Regions from separate parts of the Paenibacillus pedocola genome, predicted to be linked through region 1. Evidence: riboswitches for the same ligand, from Rfam matches in the RefSeq annotation. Region 1 holds a riboswitch; the other holds the start of a gene.
What was found. A riboswitch is a leader RNA that binds a small molecule or an ion and turns the genes downstream of it on or off. The one in region 1 is predicted to bind cobalamin.
Positions count from the first base shown of each region.

Region 2: another riboswitch for cobalamin. It lies ahead of QU597_RS04410 (S-layer homology domain-containing protein); the one in region 1 lies ahead of cobJ (precorrin-3B C(17)-methyltransferase).

Region 1 is NZ_CP134223.1:2,103,553-2,111,493, reverse strand. It holds gene QU597_RS08990 (cobalt-precorrin-5B (C(1))-methyltransferase) at 1-769, opposite strand, end outside; gene QU597_RS08985 (precorrin-8X methylmutase) at 780-1,439, opposite strand; gene cobK (precorrin-6A reductase) at 1,474-2,280, opposite strand; gene cobJ (precorrin-3B C(17)-methyltransferase) at 2,285-4,915, opposite strand; cobalamin riboswitch at 5,199-5,388, opposite strand; gene QU597_RS08970 (ArsR/SmtB family transcription factor) at 5,524-6,465, shown strand; gene QU597_RS08965 (DUF6171 family protein) at 6,600-6,875, opposite strand; gene QU597_RS08960 (alpha-N-arabinofuranosidase) at 6,890-7,941, opposite strand, start outside.
Region 2 is NZ_CP134223.1:1,020,058-1,027,998, reverse strand. It holds gene QU597_RS04415 (DUF4430 domain-containing protein) at 1-55, opposite strand, end outside; gene QU597_RS04410 (S-layer homology domain-containing protein) at 191-5,398, opposite strand; cobalamin riboswitch at 5,647-5,852, opposite strand; gene QU597_RS04405 (GAP1-N2 domain-containing protein) at 6,391-7,941, opposite strand, start outside.

The DNA of each region.
Region 1 (7,941 bases):
CATATTCACCCATTTGGATAAAAGCTTCCTCCGGAAGCTCATTGAACATCGCCTGCGCATGTTTTTCACTGCTGCCTCCGGTGGTCAATACCAGCTGGCCGTTCCCGGTAGCAGCGGCGACCGAAATCGCCTGCACGATACTCGCCTGATAAGCTTCGGTAGAGAACGGAGTCACTACGCCCCGCGTACCAAGAATGGAGATGCCGCCAAGGATACCGAGCCGCGGGTTGAGTGTCTTTCGGGCAATCGCTTCGCCTTCAGGTACACTGATAACTACCCGCAGCCCGCGCGCTGCACCATGTTCCTCGAGCACCTCGGAGACAGCCTCCAAAATCATCCGCCGCGGTACCGGATTGATTGCCGCTTCGCCGACTGCCACCGGCAGGCCCGGTTTCGTTACCCGTCCGACGCCGCGTCCGCCGTCAATCTCGATGGAGGGGTGATCCAGCCAGCTCACCGTAGCTTCAATCCACGCCCCGTGTGTCGCATCGGGATCATCCCCGGCATCCTTAATTGTTGCGCAGGTCGCGCTATTGTCACCCTGACGCTCACAGCCGGTCAATTCGAAGCGGTGGTGGAATCCCGCAGGCAAATACAGCTCTACGCTATGCGGCGCTTCACCGGTTATAAGCAGGAGTGCCGCCCCTTTGGCTGCTGCTGCAGCACAGGCACCCGTCGTATAGCCCCTGCGCATCGGAGCCGGACTCCCAGCCGCCGCTTGCCCGTCCATTCCGTTCTCCCCGATCATGGCATTCCCTTCTTTGCTGATTAATAGGATCTTATTTCCCCTCAGCCTGACGGACGGCCAGCAGACTAAGGGCATTCACCGCTGCCACAACTACAGTGCTGCCGCCTTTGCGCCCGATATTCGTTATATAAGGAATATCCAGCTTGCACAGCTCATCCTTGGATTCAGCAGCGGATACGAAGCCGACCGGCATACCGATGACAAGCCCCGGCCGGGCTGTTCCTTCTTTGATCAGACGTATCAATTCCAGGAGGGCCGTTGGCGCATTGCCAATGACATAGATTCCCCCCTGAGCAGCCGCACAGGCTTTGCGCGTGGCGACAATCGCCCGGGTCAGGCCCAGCGCTTTTGCTTCTTCGATAACATCCGGATCCGAAATATGCACACGGACTTCCCCGCCATACCGCTGAATCCGCTCTTTGGCGATGCCCGCCTCCACCATCCGCACATCAGCGATAACCGGCATTCCCTGCAGTATCGCGGTGATCCCCGCTTCAATCGCCTGGGGATGAAACACCAGACTCCGCCCCAGCTCGAAATCGGCCGAAGCATGGATGATCCGCTGCACCACCGGATACTGCTCGGCGCTGAAATCATGCCCGCCAAGTTCCTCCGTAATCATTTGGAAGCTCAGACCTTCTATTTCCTGCGGCTGTACCGTCAGCGGCTTAAACTCCGTCCCAAAATCCACGTCCATTCCCCTTTCTCTTCGTTCCTGCTCCTGTTCAGCGTTTAACCGCACGGTACTCCGGCCTTTCCGCCAGCTCCGCCTGGACCGACTCTGCCAGCGCATCAAAGGAGTCATACACCCCGCCAATCCCGTCAAACAACAGCTGCGGCCGGGTGATGAGGATGACATACAATCCCATATCCAGCGCTGTACGCAGCTTCTCATCCACAGCTCCCTGTGCGCCGCTTTCCTTGGTAATCATGACCTGTGTACCGTAATGCCGGAACATGGCTTCATTCATTTTCCGTGAAAAAGGCCCCTGAAGCGCAATGATATTCCGCTGTTCAACCCCCAGTCTCAGGCATTTCTCTATATTCTCCAGGCAGGGCAGCAGCCGGACCGTCAGACGCACTTCCGGATCACCCAGCAGCACCTGCGCAAAGACCTCCAGTGTCTTGCCTCCGGTCGTCAGCATCACCGAGCCTTTTATCGCCTTCGCTGCAAGGGCGGCTTCCTCATAGGAATGTACAGGAATAAGCTTCGGATGACTGTCAAACGCAAGACTCCGCCGCTCATAGCGGTAGTATGGCAGTCCCAGCGCTGCAGCAGCCCGGATAGCGTTGGCATGCGCTTCAAGCGCAAAGGGATGGCTGCCGTCCACCACAGCGCGATAATTACCTTCCTGCAAAAGCGTGATCATCCCCAGCATATCCAGCCGCCCGGTCCTGGTGCGGATTCCAGCCTCCTCCAGCCGTTCCGCCGCGCTTGCAGTCACTACCGAGGCCAGCAGGGACAGCCCCCGGCGTGACAAGTCCAGCGCCAGCTCCCGCGCGTCGCCTGTCCCGCAGAGCATCAGAATCATCGTGCTACAGCTCCTTCGGGCTGCCCGCAGCAGCCGCTGGAACAGAATCATCATGTCCATGATCATGTGCATGGGAATGCCCGTGATGATGATTGTGACCATGATGCGGTTCATGTTCATCACCATGATGAGGCTCGTGGTTGTGTCCATGTCCATGGTCATGCCCGTGTCCTTCTTCACCATGATGGTGATGATGGTGGTGGTGATGCAAACCTGCTGCATCCCTGTATCTGCAGTTATCGCAGTTGGCGAAGGACTTGCCTTCCAGCGTCTCCTCAATACGCTCTGCGAGCATATCCGCCAGCAGCGGATGATTGCCGATATAGCTGCCGATCTCCACCTCGACCTCCGGATGCGCTGCGGCAAACTCTGCGACCCTCTCTGTAAACTGCTTCATCAGCACTCCGGTGAAGAGCAGATACGGCAGCACTACAATTTTACGCGCACCCAGTGCCAGACAGCGTTCCAGGCCCTCGTTCAGCGATGGCCGGGCAATGGCGATAAAGCAGCTCTCAACGCTTTTATAAGCAGTGTGTTCCCACAGCAGCCTTGCCAGCTTGTAGAAGTCACTGTTCGCATCGGGATCGCTGCCCCCGCGGCCCATGACCAGCACGATGGTATCCTCGGCAGCTACCGGCTCTCTCTCAGGTTTATCCCGCATTCCTAGAGGCACAGCCTCCGTGATCCGGTCCAGCAATATGTCCACCGCTCTCTCCTGCACACCAACCGGACGACCGTAGATAAACTCCACTGCGGGATACTTCTTTTTGGCCTGGTCAATCGCCAGGGGGATATCCAGCTTGGAATGTCCTGCCGCAAATAAAATAATCGGCACAACATACACCACCCCGGCACCACCGGCTACACTTCGTTCAATCCCTCCGGCAATCGAAGGAGAAGCCAATTCGATGAAGCAGGTCTCAATGTTCAGCTCAGGCTTACGGGCAGCAAGCTGGGCTGTAAAATTCCGCAATTCCTCATTGCCCTCTTCAATCCGGCTGCCATGGCCTACAAGCAGTATTGTTTTTCGGGTCATCCTGTTCTTCTCTCCGCTCCAGCTTGTGTTATTCGCTTGCCCAGTTACCCATACTCCGCTCTCCACAGTGCCTATCGACTCAAAAAAGGCAAAAAACCGCTCGTTTGCCTTCCCCTTATTCCGGTATTGCTCAACAACAGCGGTTACCGCGGCAACGGCTTCATCCTCGTCCATGCCTTCACGAACCAGGCTGCCTGCATGTGCCCCCCGGCCCGTCTTCTTCCCTCCGAGGTAAAGCTCATAGCTGCCTCTGGAGTACACGACGCCGATATCCTCCAGCACCGCCGAGCTGCAGGCCATGCCGCAGCCGGCAACACTGATCTGGAGCCCGCGGGGGACAGCCAGCCCATGAAGCCGCTCATGCAGGCGGACAGCTGCTCCTAGACCTTCATTTTTTTTGAGCTCACAGAACCCGCAGGTTTTCACTTTTACAAAATCACCCGGCCGGCTAACGCTCAGCCCGGCAGCAGCCAGTTTATCCGCAATCTCCTCCGGCCCGCAGTGACTGCTGCGCAAGAGAAAATCTCCGTCCTTTAAAGACGCGAGCTGACCGTCATCGCCCGCAAGCTCTGCCAGCAGACGCAGCTGGGCACTGCTGTATCTCCGGCTGCCAAGCCCCGGCGAAACCTCAAGTCCGTCAGATTCAAATGCAACTGCCGATAATACGGCAGAAGCATGCGCCCGGGGCATATTCTGCAGGACAGAAGGGGCACTGCTATCCGCTATGCTGCAGGTCGCACCGCTGCCGGAAGTGCTCTGCGCTGCTGCCGCCAGCGACCAGGGCTCAGCCGCGGTCCGCAGCCGCTCATGCGGCTTCAGCGCCTGAGTCTCCGCGCCAAGATTGTACTTGCGCTCATAACCGCGCGGCGTCACCATCAGGCCGTCATACACAGTGGTAGCAGAGTTGCCTACCACGACTGTAGAGAGCATGCCGATTTCATGCTCCAGCATCGCCTGCAGCGTCGTTACAATGACCTGCTGGCGGTCCCGGTAGGCATTCTTGACAATGCCAACCGGCGTGGCCGGATCACGGTAGCGGAGCAGAATACTGCGCGCTTCCTCGATCTGGCGCGTCCGTTTGCCGCTGCGCGGATTATAAAAGGCAATCACAAAATCCGCAGCACCCGCTGCATCAACCCGCGCGGCAATGCTCTCCCATGGCGTCAGATGGTCGCTTAGGCTAATCGTGCACGAATCATGCATAATCGGCGCTCCGAGGAGGGACGAGCAGGACTGAATCGCCGATATTCCGGGGATTACCTCAACCTCCACACCCTCTGTACGGTTCCAGCCGCGTTCCATCAGCACCTCATAGACCAGTCCGGCCATTCCGTACACGCCGGCATCGCCGCTGGAGATGACGGCTATCGTCTGGCCCGCCTCCGCCCGGCGCACCGCTTCCTGAGCCCGGCTGACTTCTTCGGTCATCCCTGTGCCGACAATTTCCTGATGCTTCAGCAGCGGCTTAATAAGCTCGACATAAGTGTTGTAGCCGATGACCGCTTCGCTCTCCTCAATTGCAGCGAGTGCTCGGCCTGTAATCTGTTGCAGGGCACCGGGGCCAAAGCCGATAATCAGCAGCTTTCCTTGTTTCTCCATTCTTTTTCCCCCGTTCATATGTAGATCAGACAGAACATGCGCCAACGCAATTTTTCTGGTCAATAACAAAAACTCCCGGCCCTTAGGGGTGGGAGTCCTATGTACGTCATCAGTTATGCAAGAGAGGATGTCGGTCTGCTACAGCCCTGAACCTTCACAGGAATGCAATGCTGCAGCTTGTCCCGGCTGAACCCGCAGCAAATCTCAGGAATCCCGTCCGCGGAAGCTGCCCGGCCTCTATTTCATTAACCCGTTCGTACACCGCTCTTATCCGCGTAGAGTCGTGGTGTGCGCCAACAAGGTAGGTCTCCTGGCTCGAAATACAAACGCCAAATCTTCGTCTTCCCCGGCAGCCTGGCCGAGTGACATCCAGAAGTTCAGCTCTTTCTTACAGTGGCGGGACCGCTCGGGAGTTTCACCCGATTCCCTGTTACCCCTTGCCTGACAAGGGCACCTTGTTTCTTCGCTAATTTATTCAATCCATTATAGAGGCCCCCGCCAGACCTTGTCTGTGATAAAAGTGAAGCGCCATTCTTGCCTTTTAACTTGTACCGAAGACATTTAAATAATATAATTATTAACTATATAACATGAACCGGAGGTTCTCCATGAAACTAGATCTCACCGAAGACTCTTTACCGGTGTACGAAGCATTATCCAGTAGCGTACGCCTTCATATGCTCCGGTTGCTTGCTGTTCAACCCATGAACGTCAAGGAGCTGGCTGGAGCAGTCAATCTCAGCAGCGCGATTATGACGATGCATGTGCGCAAACTGGAGGCTGCCGGGCTAATCCGCACCCACATGGCTCCCGGACGAAGCGGTTTACAGAAGATCTGTTCACTTGCTGCCGAGAATGTAGAAATCATCTTCCCTGCACAGGCCAAGGCCGAACGCAAGGCTTACCGCAAGGAGATCCCTGTCGGCCACTACTCCGATTTTCAGATCGAACCCACCTGCGGGCTGGCCACTACGGAGCAGGTGATCGGCAACTTCGACGACCCGCGTTATTTCTGGGATATGGAAAGGGTTAATGCCGGTATTCTCTGGTTTGGAAAAGGATATGTCGAATACAAAATCCCGAACTTCCTGTTAACCAGCCAGCAGCCGGAGGAGCTCGTCATTACGATGGAGATTGCCTCCGAAGCGCCTTCAACCAATAACAATTGGCCGTCAGACATCGCCTTCACCCTGAATGGCCATAAGCTGGGTTATTGGACAAGTCCGGGTGACTACGGGGACCGCCTGGGCAAATACACACCCTTATGGTGGCCTGCTTATACCAACCAATACGGCCTGCTCAAGCAGCTGCGCGTTACACCAAAAGGAACATTCATGGACGGCCTTAAGCTATCTGACATTACGCTTGAGCATGTCGGTATCAGGGACAAGCAGTGGACCTTCCGTCTCTCGGTAGATGAAGACGCTGAACATATCGGCGGCCTCACCCTGTTCGGTAAGGGATTCGGCAATTACAACGACGATCTCGTCGTTGAGCTATTCTATACCGACAGCGCCAGCCCCGCAGAGCCGGCTGAAGCAGCCGAATAATGCACAAAGAAACAGCGGCAGCCAAGGACATTTTCAATCGTCCATGACTGCCGCTGTTCTATTATGCCCTCGTGCAGCGGAAAATCCTTATGCACAGGTTAAGCTTATTCATCGCGTGGCTTCATCCAAGCGGTTTAATCAACGACAGGCTGCCACAGCCCGCCTCCCGGCAACGGGCAGCCGCGAGCTTTAAGCCGGGCGACAACCGGAATAATACAGCCGCAGGCGGTACAGGTCACGCCGTCTTGAAGCTTGGGACACGCAGAGCACAGAGCGAAGCGGGCCGCGTATACTTCTTCCGGCGCAGTATTGTCGGGCGTGAACATGGAGGAAGCCAAAATCCGGGCAATCTGTGCCTCTGTCACTTTGTAATCATCCCGGCAGCCTTTGCAGGCAGTTGTTGTACTCATCTTAGATCTCCGCCTTAAGCCTTCGTCTTAATTTCCAGTACGGTAACCGACATCGGAGGCAGCTCCAGGCTGAGGACGCCGTCTTCCAGCTGGAAGGCGGTAAACGGCTGTGGAGCTACTGCTTCCGGCTCACTGAAGGTATTATGGGCATCGATCGCCGTTCCGGCAAGCGTCGTTCCGGTCACTTCTGCCGCCTGCCCGGCAAGTCCGCGCAGCTCCAGCGGAAGCTTAGCTGCTGCTGCATGGTTCAGGTTGCACAAGCTGATATGAATCACGCCTTCTGCGGTAATAGAAGCCGATGCCGACACCTCCGGAATTTCGCGTCCTTCGAAGCTGTAGGTTCCGCTCTCCAGCGCCAAATCCAGCAGCTCTGCATCCTGATGCACCTTAAACATGTTGAAAACATGGTAGGTAGGCGTCAGAATCATTTTCTCCCCTTCGGTAAGAATTACAGCCTGCAGCACGTTGATCGTCTGGGCAATGTTAGCCATCCGCACCCGGTCACTGTGCTTGTGGAAAATGTTCAGAGTCAAGCCCGCAACCAGCGCATCGCGGATGGAGTTCTGCTGATAGAGGAAGCCCGGATTGGTTCCCGGCTCAACATCATACCAGGTTCCCCATTCATCGACGATCAGGCCAACGCGCTTCTCCGGATCATATTTATCCATAATGACACTGTGACGGGTAACCAGCTCATCCATGTGCAATGCCTTCTCCAGCGTAGAGAACCATTCCTTGGTCTCAAAACCGGTAGCCGCGCCTTTGTTATGCCATTCCCCTGTTGGCAGCGTGTAATAATGCAGTGTGATCGAATCCATGAACCGGGTGGCTTCACGCATGAGCACTTCTGTCCAGTTATAGTCATCTGCATTCGCACCGCAGGCGATACGGTGAATCTTATTGTCGCCATAATTGCGGACATACGTCTGGTAACGGCGGTACAGATCGGCGTAATATTCTGGACGCATGTTTCCGCCGCAGCCCCAGTTCTCATTCCCCACGCCAAAATAAGTCACACTCCAAGGCTCCTCGCGTCCGTTCTCCTGGCGCAGCTCAGCCATCGGTG
Region 2 (7,941 bases), 1.1 Mb from region 1:
CCGCCAGCAGGATGAGCATCGGATATAACAACCTGTATATGGCTGATTTCGACATTAACGTTCACACCTCCGTAAAAAAGGGAAAGAACGAGGGCTTCCTGCTGCTCCCCCGTTCCATCCCTATCCAATATGTCTGTTATTATTCTATCTTAAAACGGGCTGTAAATCTGCCCTCTTACGTAATCTTTTATTATGGCAATCTTACCGCTACGACCGCGGCCATTTCCCGCGTTACCGTAGCCGCCGGATCAAAAGCTCCGTTAAAGCCGGTCATGTAGCCCTGTTCAGAGAGGGTACGTACAGCGGACAGCGCATAGCTGCTGATCCAGCTCTCATCCGTGAAGGCTACGGCCTGGACTGGAGCTGCAGCACTGGTCTCCAGCTTGAAGGCTCTGGAGATCATGACTGCCATATCCTGGCGGGTAATAGCTCCGTCCGGATTAAACACAGTATCGGTTACACCGCTGATAATGCCCAGCTCCTTGGCCTTCAGCACTGCTCCATAATACCATGCCCCCGGCTTCACATCATTGAACACCGGTGCCGAAGCGGCTGCGGACGGTGTCTGATTCAACAGTCTTAGCAGAAGGGCTGCGAATTCGGCGCGGGTAATCTGCTGCTTCGGCGCGAAGACCAGGCTGGTTTCACTGACGCCCTTCATCAATCCTTGATCATAGGCAGCATGAACGGAATCCAGCGCCCACGAAGAAATGCGGCTCTCGTCTGTGAATACGGTACTGCTGACAGCTGCCGGTGAAATACTGAATAATTTGCTGTCTCCCGTCAGGAAGCGGCTATAGGCAGTCAGGGCCAGCAGCGCCTGTTCGGTAGCCAGACTATTCTCCGGCTGGCCGGCGGCATGGGCATAACCACCGTCCGCTTGTCTGAATGAGGCCAGATGGCTGAGCAGTCCGCCCTTCGCTTGGATGAAGCGTGCATCTCCCGGACCGACACCCGCTGCACTTAGAGCAATAATCACCTGTGCGGTGCTCTCACTGTTCTCTACTCCGGACAGCTTATAGCCGCCGTTTTCCAGCTGCTGCTGCGACAGCCACGTGACCGCTTTATCTAGCGCAGTCTGTACTGCCGCCTGCTCAGTATGGGAGGAGAGTGCGGTTACTGCCATCGCTGTAAGATCCACATCATCGGTTCCGCCGGCAGTCAGCGGGAAGCCGCCATCCTTGCTTTGCAGTTCCAGAATGGACTGGATCAGCCGTTCTTTGGTCCACAGCGCACCTGCCGGAACACTGTAGGTGCCGCTGTCCAGGGCAATCAGGCCAAAAATCAAACCGTTGCTGCCCTGGCTGGCCATCTTGTCATTGTTATAAATTTTCTCAATCAGATTGTAGCCGCCAAAGCTCTGCGGATTGCCTCCGGCAGCGGCCACGGCCAGTACCAGGCGCTCATAATCCGTAACTTTGCGGAACTCGCCCTGGCTAGCGGCAAGCTGCTCTTTCAGCCCGCTCAGATAGCCGGCCGGTACGGTGTGGCCGGAACGGGCCAGGCCAAGCGCCTGCCAGTCACTGAGTTCTCCGGCGGCCATAACCATTTTAGCAGTAGCGGTAATATCGCTGTTCAGCTGGGCCTGCTTCGGCTCAAATTTGCTGCGGTCCACGACCGCATAAGTTGTAAAGTGGCTGACCTTACCGGTCATGATCCCCGTCTTGAGGTCAAGTGACGCAGGAACCGGTATCCAGTTGCCTGTGCTTTCATCCAGCCAGGCCAGGGCCAGATTGGCCGGATTAGCTGCGGTAACAGGAATCTTGATCAGTAAATCCGCTGTTTTCAGGAATTTCGTGCCGTCAGGCTTGAAATCATACATTCCCGATACCAGCTCAGGACGGGTTGCGCTGCTCTCCCGCACACTGATTTTCACCGTGCCGGACACGGCACCGGCAGGCAGCTGCAGCTGCACTTCACTGCCGCTGTCCTTTAAGGAAGCTGCTGCACCCGGATTCACATCCTGATTCAGGGAGACTATATTGGCTGCCAGCTGCTGCTTAAGCGCCGCTGCTTCTGCTGCAGTCATGACAGTACCCGATACAACTGTTGTCTGGCCTACCTGATTCAATGGGAGCGTGTTGTCTGCAGTAATATCAACGCCTGTAATTGTACCTGTACTGCCTGAACCGCTAACGGTACCCCCTAAGTCTCCATTCTTGACGGTATAACGCCAAGCCACTGTATCGCCATTGCTTAGCTTGTAACTTGCTGCACTGTAATTTGGAAACTCTCCATTTACGGAGTACATCCATCCGCTTTCCGGCCCGCGGTCTCCTTCACCCAGACCGTCGATGGACCGGATGTAGATGTCACTACCTGTACCGCTGCTGACCACCTTGCTTCCAAGCTGGCGGACCAGCAGGCTATAGGCGGTTTCCCCGTCATTCAGGATGACTGTGGTGCTGGACAGAATCGTTCCCTTCACACTGTCACCAATGACAGAAATCGTCGCCGAGGCCTGAACAGGCGCACTCACCATTAACGGCTGCGTGTAGCGGGCGATGTGAGGCGCCTGGCCTTCTACATACCCTGTCACTGCCAGCGTATAGGAACCGGCAGGCAGACCCTGCTTGAAGGACGCCACACCCTCCGCATCGGTTGTTACCGTCGTTTCACCAACACTGACCTGCACACCCGCTGCCTTGGTAGTTACCGGGTCTGAAGTATAGGTCGTGTTATTCCATACCCATTTCTTCTGTTCAACCGTAACGGTGAACGGCTCACCCGGCTTCGGCTGCGCAGGCGAAACGGCCAGCGAATTGACCACCTGCGTGTTAGCTCCGGTATAGTAGACAAGCACCTTGTCAGATGTCTGCAGTACAAAATCATTCAAGCCTACATCTGGATACATCCACGCCCCGCCGCGTGACACCGCGAAGCCCCAATAATCGTTAGGACTGTAAGCTCCATTCTCTATTCCGCCGATGCCCCATACAAAAATGCCATAGGAAGACTCTGTGCTTTGCAGCGGAATACCGCCGGAAGCAGCGAGCTGCTGCAGCGCATCAAATGCATTATAGGCATCAAGCGTGCCTTCGGCCAGTGGACCCTGCGGCCCTTCAATAGACAGATGGGCCGAAACATTGCCCGGAGCCACCTTCAGTGACTGGGTGTAGCGGGCAACTTTGGGAGCCGCACCTACGACATAACCGGTTACAGTGACTGTGTATACTTTGCTGGAGAGCCCTTTTTCCACAACAGCTTGACCTTGGCTGTCCGTAGTTAAGGTTGTACCGGCAAGAGTAACCTGTACACCTGCCGCAGGCGAAACCACCGGATCACTGGTATAAGTGGTATTGTTCCATACCCACTTTTTCTGCGTAACCTTAATTGTGAACGGCTCACCCGGCTTCGGCTGCAGCGGGGAAGTCTCGATCTTGTTGATTACCTGCGTATTTGTTCCGCCAAAGTAGATAAGCACCTTATCGGCTGCCTGCAGTTCAAAATCATCCATGCCTACACTTGGGTAGATCCATTCCCCGCTGCGTAAAACAACAAAATTCCAGTAGGCATCACGGGTTCCGTTCGCAATTCCGGCAATGCCGGAGACGTAGCTGCCATAGGCAGAATCCGTAATTTGCAGCGGAATATTCTGCGAAGCCGTCAGCTTCTTCAATGCCGCCAGCACGTTGGCTGCTTTCAGCGAACCCTCCGCAACTGTTCCATCGGGTCCTTCAACCGCCAGATAGGCGGATACATTTTTTGAGACTACCGTTATAGCCTGCGTGTATTTTGCAACTTTTGGCGCAGTCCCGGCCACATAACCGGTAACAGTCAGCGTATAATCGCCTGCCGCTACCCCTGCGGTGAATTCGGCCTTGCCGTCTTTATCCGTAACAGCCTTCTGATTCCCGATCGCGACCTCTACCCCGGCTGCCTTTGAGATTACCGGGCTGGACGTAAAGGTTGTGTTATCCCAGACCCATTTAATCTGATTAACCGTGACGGTAAAAGGCTCCTCTTCCCCAGGCTGCGCCTTGGATAAGGTAACGGATTCCACAAGCTGTGTATCGCTGCCCGCGTAATAAACGACTACCCGGTCCGAGTCCTTCAGCTTGAAGTCCTTCATCCCTACATCGGGATTCATCCACTGTCCGCCGCGGACCACCGCATACATCCAGCCGTCCCAGCCGCCGTAGGTTCCGGCGAATACATTGCCGATCCCCGTAACATAGCTGCCGGAAGGATTCTTAAGCGCCAGCCCGTTCTGGGCCGCCACTTTCTCCAGCGCTTCGAGCGCGTTCGCTGCATAAGCATTTCCCTGGCCCAATGTACCCTGTGGCCCTTCAATGACCAGCGGTACATACACCAGCGGGTTCTGCGCCGCAGGTTTTGTAAAATCGTACAGCTTGCCGTTACTGCCGCCGCTGAACAGTTTATAAGCGACCAGCGCCTGCAGTCCCTGCTCGGTTGCAAACGGGTTAATGCTGCCGCCACTGTTATGAATGAATCCGCCGGATGAGGTTTGGAAGCTCAGCAGTCTTCCGACCAGATCCGCTCCGTTTTTGGTAAACTGGGCGCCCGCAGGGTCAATCCCAAAAGAGGTCAGCCCGATGATGACCTGGGCGGCGCTTTCGCTGTTATCGCTATAGCCGCCTTTACTGTCCTGTGCTGACGAGAGCCAGGCTACCGCTTTTTGTCCGGCTGTCGCTACCGCCGGGTCGCTTTTGTATGCGGACAGGGCTGTTAAGGCCATCGCCGTTATATCCGGCTCGCTTGCACCTGAATTCAGGGCAAAGCCGCCGTCTGCATTTTGCTTGGATAGAATTTCGGTCAAGAGCGCCGCCTTGGTCCACTTGGCATCACCCGGAATGGTATAATTCCCGGAATCCAGTGCCAGCAGCGCATACACAGGATAGTTCAGCGTCTGGCCGCTGATCTTCTCATTGTTATAGATACGTTCGAGCAGATTGTAGCCTGCCGTTGAACCGTTACCGGCAAAATCCGCCGGATCAGCACCTACAGCCTTCACCGCCAGCACAATACGTGCATACTCAGTGACGCTTGCAAACCTGCCGCCGGCAGTCTGCACTTGCTGAGTCAGGGACTGGACATAGCTGTCCGGCACCCTGTAGCCAGCCTGGGCAAGTCCGATGGCTTGCCATTCAGACGTCACACCGCTGCCAAGAATATATTCGGCAGTCTTGTAAGTGGCTTCTGTCGCGCTAATTTGGCCCGCTGCCGCCGGAACTGCGGCTAGGCTAAGTAGATTGGCAGCAGAGTCCTCCGATGCATACACCGAATCTGTAACCGTATCCGTACCCAGAACAGCCGGGGAGGATCCGGCCGCGGCTGCCGCTTGCCCGGAAGGAACAATAGCAGCTCCTATAATCGAGATGACCAGCAATAAAGCCAGGCCTAGTCTTACGAACTTGGCGGGGAACTTCGTCTTCATCGTTAACCTCTTTTCATCAAAAATTTGGTATGGCCTTTAACAAAAAGAAACGGATTCGCCGTCTCAGCGAGCCCATGCTTCCAAAGCAGCAATACTGCGTATCGCTCTCAGGTGATCGTTTCCTCACAAAAAAACCGCCCTTAACAGGGCGGTCCGGGAAGCATACAAATTCAGGGCCGAGGCTAATAATGCTCCTAAAAGCCACCGTCCATCTGCATATGTTCCGCATTCTTACCCCACGAAGAATAGAAACGTTCGCGAAAAAGGCAGGTCTCCTGGCTTATGCTTCATCGCTTCTCCCGGCCTTCCCGTCCGTATTATCAGCTGGACAGTGGCTTCAAGCAGGAGTTGCTCCGCATCACAGTGGCGGGACCGCGCCGGACTTCCACCGGCCTTCCCTTTTAAGCGGTTCTATCAATGGAGATAGATCCGCACCTTTTTCAAAACCCTATGAAATTTTAATATTCATAATCATATCTAGTATTCCCCTGTATGTCTATAGAAAAGGTGCTTCAATACTCCTCCGGCTTGCCGTGAGTGCGATGACTGCAGACTGTATCTGGTTTTGCTCTATGTACAGTGTGCCTACGTTTCAGATTCTATGAGAATCACAAAAGGAATCCTATTAGTTGGAAAAACTACCGCTAATCCTGCGAAAACAGACTTATTAGGGGAACTAAGCGGAATTCCTCCACTATATTAGGCTGTTTCGAGCATAGACGGCAGAAAAGAAGATAATTAGCGGGATTATTTCCAACTAGTTGTGGATGTCCCCCTTTTCAGCAGGTGTTAGCGGGAGGAAATCCAACTAATTGGCAGAAAAAAATCCTGAACGCACCTGCCCTATTATTTGCGGCAACATGTGCTGTTCAGGATGTAGTTCTGCGTAACTTTACTTACTCTTGTTACTCGGTGCGCCGCAGTGTCTGCTGACTCCGTAACGTTAGTAATGCCGGTTCCGTAAATACGTTGGCTCCGTAACTTACGTTAGTTCAATTAGTACCGTTAGTAGCATTAGCATTTTCCGAAGTGTTAGTGTCGTTAGCAGTATTAGCTCTACCGTCGGCATTAACGCCAGTCTCAGCATTAGCATCAGCATCAGGCGTTGCCTCAGCGGCATCGGACGGCTGAACGGTCGGTGACGGAACAGGTGCGGTGTCCGGGGCAGACTGGACAATCAGCTTGTAGTCACCGGCGACAATCATGCTGCCCGGGGCCAGCTCAGCCCCCGGTTCCAGGTCAACCGTGACCTGGTAAGCCGCTGCGCCGGCCTGACCCGTTGACGGCGGGGACGAGACGCCCTGGTCCCCGCTGTCTGTTCCGGCGCTGGCGTTATCCGCTGCGCCGCCATCCGTTCCGGCGCTAACGTTACCCGCCGCGCCGCCATCCGTTCCGGCGCTGGCGTAATCCGCCGCGCCGCCATCCGTTCCGGCGCTGGCGTTACCCGCCGCGCCGCCATCCGTTCCGGCGCTGGCGTTACCCGCTGCGCCGCCATCCGTTCCGGCGGCTGCATCGCTCGCCGCCGCTGACGCGCCGCCGTCAGCAGCGGCGGCGTCCGGCTCCGGCGAAGGCGAAGGCACGAGGCAAGTGCCTGCCGTCGCCGTGACCTTGTACGTGTCCGTTACGTCCCCGCCGGACATAACCCCAATCTCCGCCGGTTTGAAGGCGGAGCACTCCGCCGCATCGGCGAAGGTGAACACCAGCCGGCTGCCCGCCGCTGCCCCGCTGCCGCTGAGTGTTACAGTGACAGGCGGCTGGCTGCCGCCTGCTCCGGCACTACTCTCCGGCAGCGCATTGTCTGCAGGGTCCGGCCGCAGCAGGCTGATGGCGATGATTACCGCAATCACCGTGATCCCCAGCACGAAGCCGGTGATCAGGAGTTGAAATCGGCTGCGGCTGATCCACCGCGCCAGCGGCGAAGCCAGCTTGGCGCGGGCATCATTATAGACATTTTGCAGCGCCGGTCCTGCGGAGGCGGCATAGGTTTTGCGGAATTCCCGGTTCTTGAACGCTTCGCGGTCACTGTTCTGGAAATATTTCAGAATCGCTCTGCGGTACCCCGGCCACAGCTTCTTATTCGAAACGGTGAACAACCGGCTGCCCTGTGACCAGGCGAAAAAGCGGTACACCGCCTCTTTATCCCCGCCCGCCTTGCGTGCGACCAGCTCCAGCAGCGCATCATAATCCAGCGGTCCGCCCTCGCGTTCACTGCTGTGATAGAAGGCCAGCGGCAGCCGGTCAAACGGCTCTACACTGCGAGCCTCCTTCAGCCAGCGGCGCCCGAGCAGCTGCACGTCATCCAGCTCTCTTGGGGCCAGCCCGGCAAAGATGTCCTCATCCGGATTCTCCTCACCGAACCAGCGGTAGGCGGCCCGGAGCGCATTGGCCTTGCGCTTATTGATGGCATCCAGCGGCGGCTGCCACTCTCCCGTATCCCGGTAGCGCAGGAACGAAATATCCAGCAGCTGTTCCTGTGTCAGCTCCTCGAGCGACACCCGGTTCAGCAGGGAACGGTCGGCGGCAGCCGCCAGCTCCTGGAGTAG